DNA from 2 places in the Arthrobacter sp. NPDC056493 genome. Region 2 is predicted to be linked to the other one. Evidence: predicted binding sites of a transcription regulator. Region 2 holds the regulator's gene; the other holds the start of a gene.
What was found. The regulator HspR, encoded in region 2, represses chaperone genes until heat shock. The targets are predictions, from matches to a motif close to AAGTTGAGTCNNNNNGACTCAACTT.
Positions count from the first base shown of each region.

Region 1: the regulator HspR is predicted to act here: its motif matches at 1,186-1,210, upstream of clpB (ATP-dependent chaperone ClpB).

Region 1 is NZ_JBHTSL010000002.1:42,082-45,936, reverse strand. It holds gene clpB (ATP-dependent chaperone ClpB) at 1-1,156, opposite strand, end outside; gene ACFQ50_RS01140 (hypothetical protein) at 1,372-1,707, shown strand; gene ACFQ50_RS01135 (S1 family peptidase) at 1,712-2,509, opposite strand; gene ACFQ50_RS01130 (metallophosphoesterase) at 2,725-3,855, shown strand, end outside.
Region 2 is NZ_JBHTSL010000010.1:85,406-89,260, forward strand. It holds gene ACFQ50_RS06760 (nucleotide exchange factor GrpE) at 1-45, shown strand, start outside; gene ACFQ50_RS06765 (DnaJ C-terminal domain-containing protein) at 139-1,116, shown strand; gene ACFQ50_RS06770 (heat shock protein transcriptional repressor HspR) at 1,132-1,554, shown strand; gene ACFQ50_RS06775 (PEP/pyruvate-binding domain-containing protein) at 1,636-3,855, shown strand, end outside.

The sequences.
Region 1 (3,855 bases), on a different contig from region 2:
GCCGGCCGGAAATGTAGCGGTTGGAGAGCGTCGCGGCAGCCACCAGCGCGGAGTCGGCGATGGCAACCTTGTGGTGGGCCTCGTACCGCTCCTTCAGTCCGCGGAGGATGCCGATGGTGTCGTCCACGCTGGGCTCCCCGACGTACACCTGCTGGAAGCGCCGCTCCAGGGCAGGGTCCTTCTCGATGTTCTCGCGGTATTCGTCGAGCGTGGTGGCGCCGATCAGCCGCAGCTCACCGCGGGCCAGCATGGGCTTGAGCATGTTGCCGGCGTCCATGGCGCTTTCGCCGCTGGCACCGGCACCCACCACGGTGTGCAGCTCATCGATGAACGTCACGATCCGGCCGTCGGAGTTCTTGATCTCCTCAAGGACGGCCTTGAGCCGCTCCTCAAACTCGCCGCGGTACTTGGCGCCGGCAACCATGGAGGCCAGGTCCAGGGAGATCAGGGTCTTGCCCCGAAGGCTCTCCGGCACGTCGCCCGCGACCATCCGCTGGGCCAGGCCCTCGACGACGGCGGTCTTGCCGACGCCCGGTTCGCCGATCAGCACGGGGTTGTTCTTGGTCCGGCGGCTGAGCACCTGCACCACGCGGCGGATTTCGCTGTCACGGCCGATGACCGGATCGAGCTTCCCGGAACGCGCCACGGCGGTGAGGTCAGTGCCGAATTTTTCCAGGGCCTGGAAGGTGTTCTCGGGGTCGGGCGAACTGACCTTGCGGTCGCCGCGGACACTTGGCAGGGCGGCCGCCAGCGCCTCATGGGACGCGCCGGCGTCGCGCAGCAGCCTGCCCACGCCATCGCTTCCGGCCGAAAGACCCAGCAGCAGGTGCTCGGTGGAGACGAAGGAATCACCAAGCTTGTCGGCCTCGTTCTGGGCGTTCTGGATCGCCTGCAGGGAAGGCCGGGAGAGCTGGGCCTGCTGGACCGAGCTTCCCGACGTGGCGGGCAGGGCCTTGATGGCGGTACTGGACTGCACGCTGACGGCGTCCGGATCGGCTCCGGTGGCGCGGAGGAGCGCCACGGCGACACCCTCCCGCTGATCCATCAGCGCCTTGAGCAGGTGTGCGGGTTCCACCTGCGGGTTCCCTGCCGTGGAGGCATTCATGGCGGCAGCCGAAAGAGCCTCCTGGCTCTTGGTGGTGAATTTGACGTCCAAAGAGAGCTCCTTTCGAAGACGGTTTAGATGAGTTGAGTCTACTACGCTCAACTTTGCTTTTTCAGGTCCTCACGGCCAGGTTTTCCCACAGCGAAATGCACCTCTTGCGGACGGGCGAATTTTCCGTGAACGGTGGCCCTTGAACTGTATCGCCGCCGGCCGAATCCCCCTAGGATCAACCTGTGGCTGCCACTACCCCAGAGACAGGACCGGCAATGAAGAAGTTTGTAGTTCTTTACAACGCACCGCAGTCGGCACAATCCCAGATGGCGGAGAGTTCCCCCGAGGCCGCCCAGGAAGGCATGAAGGCGTGGATGGAGTGGGCATCCCGGGCCGGCAGCGGCATCGTGGACATGGGCCAACCCCTGGGCGCAGGCAAGGAGGTCAGCCAGTCGGGCACCTCGGACACGAACACCAGCGTGGGCGGCTACGGCATTCTGCAGGCCGAGGACATGGACGGCGCCTTGGCCCTGCTCGAGGGGCACCCGCACCTCATGATGCCCGGCGCCAGCATCCAGGTGTACGAGACCCTCGACCTGCCCGGAATGTAACCCGCTAGGAGCCCCGGACCCCCGAGACGCTGGTGATCCAGGCGAGGTTGCGCACCACGGAGGCGTGGTCGTTGTAGTAGCCGGTGTAACTCGAAGGGTTCGGGGCCGGCAGGATGTCCGATGTGGACAGGACGCCTGCAAGCTTGCCGTTCACGACCAGCGGGCCGCCGGAGTCGCCGTCGAGCGTGTGGCCGCTTTCCGACCTCGTCCGGACAGACGGGCCGCCATAGTTGTCCACACCCTGCCACACCACCGAGACGTCCGCCGCCTTGAGGTAGTAGGACATGGCACCGGATCCCTCGGACTGATACCCCCAGCCATACACTCTGGCGGTGGTTCCGGTGGCGGGAAAGGAACCGGACAGGCCCACGTAGGAGCCGTAGTACGGCGTGGCCAGCTTCAGCAGCAGGACATCGCCGGCAGGTGCGGGGTAGCGCCCGGCGACCGTACGGACCACACCCCCGGCTCCGAGGTAGCTGGTACCCAGCCGGACCGACCTCAGGCTCGTGGAGTTGCAGTGCTTGGCCGTGATGACCCAGCTGGCAGCGATCAGACTGCCGGTGCACTGCACATTGGTGCCTGCGGCGTCGAAGGAAACTTGCGCCGCGAAGGGGGCGGCTGAAACTGTGGTGGTACCGCCACCGGCTATATCCCTGCTGAAGGTGCCGCCATCATGGGGCGCCGGCACCTCTTTGACGGGCACGCCTTGGGCCGCGGTGGCCTGGGCCGGCAGGGCGCAGAGAACGGGAGCCAGCAGCGCCGCACCGGCCGCGGCCGCAGCCAGGATTTTTGCGATCTTCAATGTGGGGCTCCTTAGCGTTGGGTGCGAGAGGTCCGGCTGCGAGCGTACGTGCAGTGACAGAATTTGTCATATTCATTACGAAGCCTGTCACTGCCATCCGGGCCGGGACCGGTGTCTGGCACGGCGGTATTGCGGGCACTACCCTGAGGCCTAGCAGTACTTCCTGTTCCCCAGCCTGCAGCGGCAACAGGCTCAGTTCCGTGATGTGAGGGACCATGACCGGACCGTCGAAACAGCGTGGATGGGCTGGCCTGATACGGGCCGCCGTTCTCGGGCTGGCGCTGCTGCTCACCGGATGCCAGCCGGGCCCGCCCGCGCCCCCGCCGTCGTCCGGGGGGCCGGTTTCACCCGGCACGTCCCGGCCGCCGGCAACGGCAGAGCCTTCCAGCCCGGCGGTTCCCTCCCCGCCAGGGACGTCCTCCCCCACGCGGCCTTCCCCGGCTGAGCCCCCTGCCTCCCCCGAGCCAGGGTCTGTCCACTTCACGGCCCAGGGCGATATCGGGCTGAGCACGGGGGCAAGGGACGTTCTGGACACGATTCGCGGCCTTCGTCCTGAGCTGAACCTGGCCCTGGGCGACTTCTCCTACGAGGCAGGGCGCGAGCAGGACTTCTGTGACATGGTCACCGGAAAGCTGGGCGGTGGCTTTCCTTACCAGGTTGTCACGGGAAACCACGAGAGCGACGGCCACGACGGCGACATCGCCAACATCGTGAACTGCCTGCCCAACAGACTCTCCGGACTTCAGGGGGAGTACGGAATCCAGTGGTACGCGGACTACCCGGAACGGAATCCGCTGGTGCGTTTCATCATGGTGTCCCCCGGCATCGAATTCCACGACGGAAACACCCTGGACTACTCCAGGGGAAGCGAGCGCTGGCAGTGGACCGCGGCCGCGCTTGACGGCGCGAAGTCCAAGCACATCCCGTGGACTGTCGTGGGCATGCACACCCCGTGCCTCAGCGTGGGCAAATACGGCTGCCAGGCCGGGCGCGACTTCACCAACCTGCTCATCGACAAGAAGGCTGACCTGGTGCTGACGGGGCACGACCACATTTACCAGCGAAGCCACCAACTGGGTGCCGGCCAGGGTTGCCCGGCGCTGGTGCCGGACACGTTCTCCGGCGGCTGCCTCGCCGACTCGAACGGCCCCATGGTCCAGGGCGCCGGAACCGTCTTCGCCACTGTGGGCACCGGCGGTGTGGGGCTCTACGAGGTGCACGACCAGGATCCCGAAGCCCCCTACTTCGCCACCTGGTCAGGGAAAAACCGGGACGCCGCCCTCGGCACCCTGGATGTGACGGCCACCGCGGACCGGCTCTCAGCACGGTTCGTTCCGGCGGCAGGC
Region 2 (3,855 bases):
CGGGTCCTCCGCGCGGCCCAGGTCATCGTCGCTGTCCCGGCGTAGCATTACCCCATCGAGTTGGCAGTTCGCGCAGTGATTCGCAAGAACATTGCCGCGAACTGCCATCTCGGCACAGAGATTTGAAAGGAAACGCCATTGGCTAGCCAGGACTGGGTGGACAAGGACTTCTACAAGATCCTTGGTGTTGCCAAGGACGCTTCCGACGCCGACATCAAGAAGGCATACCGGAAGCTTGCGCGGCAGTACCACCCGGATACGAACTCCGGGGACGCTGCTGCGGAGAAGAAGTTCAAGGACATCTCCGAGGCGTACTCCGTGCTGTCCGATCCTGATGAGCGGCAGCAGTATGACGCCATCCGGGCCATGGGCGGCGGGGCACGTTTTGCGCCTCACGGTGCCGGGAGCACGGCGAACGGCGGCTTCGAGGACCTCTTCGGCGGCCTCTTCACCGGTGGCGCCGGTCGCCACTCCGGCGGGTTCAGCACCGCTGGTGGCGTTCCACCCGAGTTCGCCGACCTGTTCGGCGGCGGCTTCGGTGGCGGCCCTGCCGGTTACCAGCGCGCACCGCAGAAGGGTGCCGACCGGTCGGCGAGCACCAGCATCTCCTTCGCCGGGTCCATCCGCGGCACCACCATTGGGCTGCGCGAACCGGACGGCGAGGTCATCGACGTCCGGGTGCCCGCGGGCATCAAGGACGGCCAGAAGGTGCGCGTCCGCGGCAAGGGCCAGTACGGCCCGGCGGGCAACGGCGACCTTCTGGTCACCGTCAATGTCAAGACCCATGACTTTTACACGCGCGACGGCGACAACCTCCGGATCCACGTTCCGGTCAGCTTCCCGGAGGCTGCTTTGGGCGCCGACATCGAGGTTCCCACGATCGACGGCGAACACGTCCGGGTCCGTGTTCCCGCCGGCACGCCGTCGGGGCGCACGCTCCGGGTCAAGGGCCGCGGTGTCAAGACATCGAAGGCCACCGGGGACCTGCTGGTGACCATCGACGTCGCCGTGCCGCAGAACCTGAGCAAGGAAGCCGAGGAGGCCGTGAAAGCATTCGCAGCGGCCACCACCGGAGCGGACGTCCGCCAGGGCCTGGCAGCCAAGGCCCGGCTTTAGGGACGGGTGCCGGCCGTGGACATCAATTTCGATCAGCCGATCTTCGTCATCTCGGTGGCCGCCGAGCTTGCCGACATGCACCCGCAGACACTCCGCCAGTACGACCGGCTGGGCATTGTCTCGCCCAGCCGGGCGCCGGGCAAGTCCCGGCGCTACTCCCAGCAGGACGTCAACCGGCTCCGCGAGGTGCAGCGGCTGTCCCACGAGGGCGTCTCGCTCGAGGGGATCAAGCGCATTCTGGAGCTCGAAAACCAGGTGGCTGCACTGCAGCGCCGGGTGAGCGAACTGACCGAGGAACTGGCCCGCCGTCGTGATCCCCTGGATTCCCGGATCTTCGCCGCCGGCACCGCCGGCGACGTGGTGAGCCTGGCGCGCGGCCAGCGCCCCCGTCCCCGTTCGCAGGCCGTCGTGGTGTGGCGCCCGCGCGGCGATAGCTAGCAAGCCGCCTCCAGCCAAGCGCCTCCGGCCAAGCGCGGATGGCCTTCCCATTGCCAGAATCGGATGCGGTGCCAAAATAGGGTGCAGCGCCGGAACGGGGTCACCAGCCGCAATGCCGCGGCCCAGGCTCCCGGGCAGAAGGGACGCAGGGCCGTGACCTACATCAAGGATTTTGACCAGCTGGGACGCAGCGATCTGGACGAGGCAGGCGGCAAGGGTGCCAACCTCGGTGAGCTGGCCCGGGCCGGTTTTCCGGTGCCGCCGGGCTTCGTGCTCACCACGGCGGCCTACCAGGACTTCGTCAACGCCAACGGGATCGCCGGCCGCATCCTTGAACTTGCCGCCCTCCCCGCCGGCGCTTCGAACAACGACTATGACGCTGCCGCCATGCAGATCCGCGCCTTGTTCGCCGAGAGCAGGATGCCCGAGGAGATTGGCGGAGAACTCCTCGCTGCCTACGGGCGGCTGGGCAACCAGACGGCGGCCGGAGCAGGCGACGAGGCCGGAGCGGAGTCCAGCGGCGACGCCGCACGGGTGGCGGTGCGGTCCTCGGCCACGGCGGAGGACCTCGCCTCGGCCAGCTTCGCGGGCCAGCAGGACACTTACCTGAACGTCACCGGGCCGGATGCCGTGGCCGCCGCAGTCATTGACTGCTGGGCGTCGTTGTGGAACGCCCGCGCCATGGCATACCGCTCACGGAACGGCTTCGACCCGGCCACTGTGCGCCTCGCCGTGGTGATTCAGGAAATGGTCGACGCCGGGGCCGCCGGCGTGCTGTTCACAGCCAACCCTGCTACCGGCCGCCGGGACCAGTCGGTGATCAGCGCCGCCTGGGGGCTGGGCGAGTCCGTGGTCAGCGGGGCCGTTTCCACGGACGACGTCGTGGTGGATGCTGCGACGGGGCGCGTGGAGCAGCGCCGGACGGCGGACAAAGACGTGATGACGGTCTATGGCCGAACCGGCACCACTGAGCAGCCTGTTCCCGAAGAGAAACGCCGGGCGCCCGTGCTCGGCGATGATGCGGCGGCCGCGCTGGCCCGCCAGGGAGCGGCCATAGCGAAGCACTTCGGGGTGCCCCAGGACATAGAGTGGGCGCAGGCGGCAGGGGAATTCTTCATCCTGCAGGCGCGTCCGATCACCGCACTGCCCGAGCCTTCGGCCGACGCACCGACGGAATGGCCGCTGCCCTATCCGGACGGGATGTACTTCCGTGCCAGCATCGTCGAGCAGCTGCCGGACCCGTTGTCGCCCCTGTTCGCCGACCTCATCGACGGCTCGGTTACCCGGTCCCTGAAAGCCCTGCTGGCCGAGGCGGTCGGAAGCAGTAACGTGGTGCGGCCAGGGGACGTGTCGCTTCCCACCGTCAACGGCTACGCGTACTACTACTACAGCAACGCCGGAATGCGGCGGGTGATGGGCAAGTCGCTGACGGCGATGCGCGCACTGGCCCGGGGCAAGGCCCATATGGGAATCAAGGGCTGGCGCGAACATTCGCACCCAAGGTACCGCGGGCTTGTGAAGTTCTGGGCGGCCAAACCGCCGGCGGACCGTCCGGCCCCCGAGTTGCTGGACGGCATTTCCGCGCTGCTGGACGCCGGGGCCGCGTACTACACAGCGGTGCAGTCCATCATTCCGATCGCCGCCACCAGCGAGATCATGCTCCGGGGCTACTACGACAAGCTCGTCCGCGGGCCCGGCGACCCGTCCGCGGAGGTCTTCCTCCTCGGCTACGACAGCGAGCCCATCCGCGCGGAGAAATCCCTGTATGACCTTGCGGTGTGGACCCGCGAGAGGCCGCAGCTCGCCGCCGCCGTCACGGAAGGATCAGCGGCCGCCATCGCCGATGGTCTCCGCAGCGGCACGCCGCCCGCTGGCGTGTACGGGAGCGGGGACGGGGTTGCGGGCGTGGATCCGGAACAGTGGGACCAGTGGCGTTCCCGCCTCCAGCGGCACCTGGACCGCTACGGGCACGCCGTCTACAACCTTGATTTCGTTAATCCTGTGCCGGCCGATGACCCGTCGGCACTGCTGGAGACCCTGAGGTACTTCGTGCGGGGCCAGGGCAAGGATCCGCACCAGCGCCAGCAGTTGTCAGCCGACCGGCGGGAGGAACAGGCCCGGCTGATCAGCGCCAGACTGGGGCCGCGCCGTCGAGCGGTTTTCCGCAGGCTGCTGCGGTGGGCGCAGAAAGCGGCGCCTGTGCGCGAGGACGCACTGGCCGACGTCGGCCTGGCGTGGCCACTGATGCGCCGGATGCTGCTGGAACTGGGGGAGCGGCTCACGGCTTCGGGCGTCATCGCC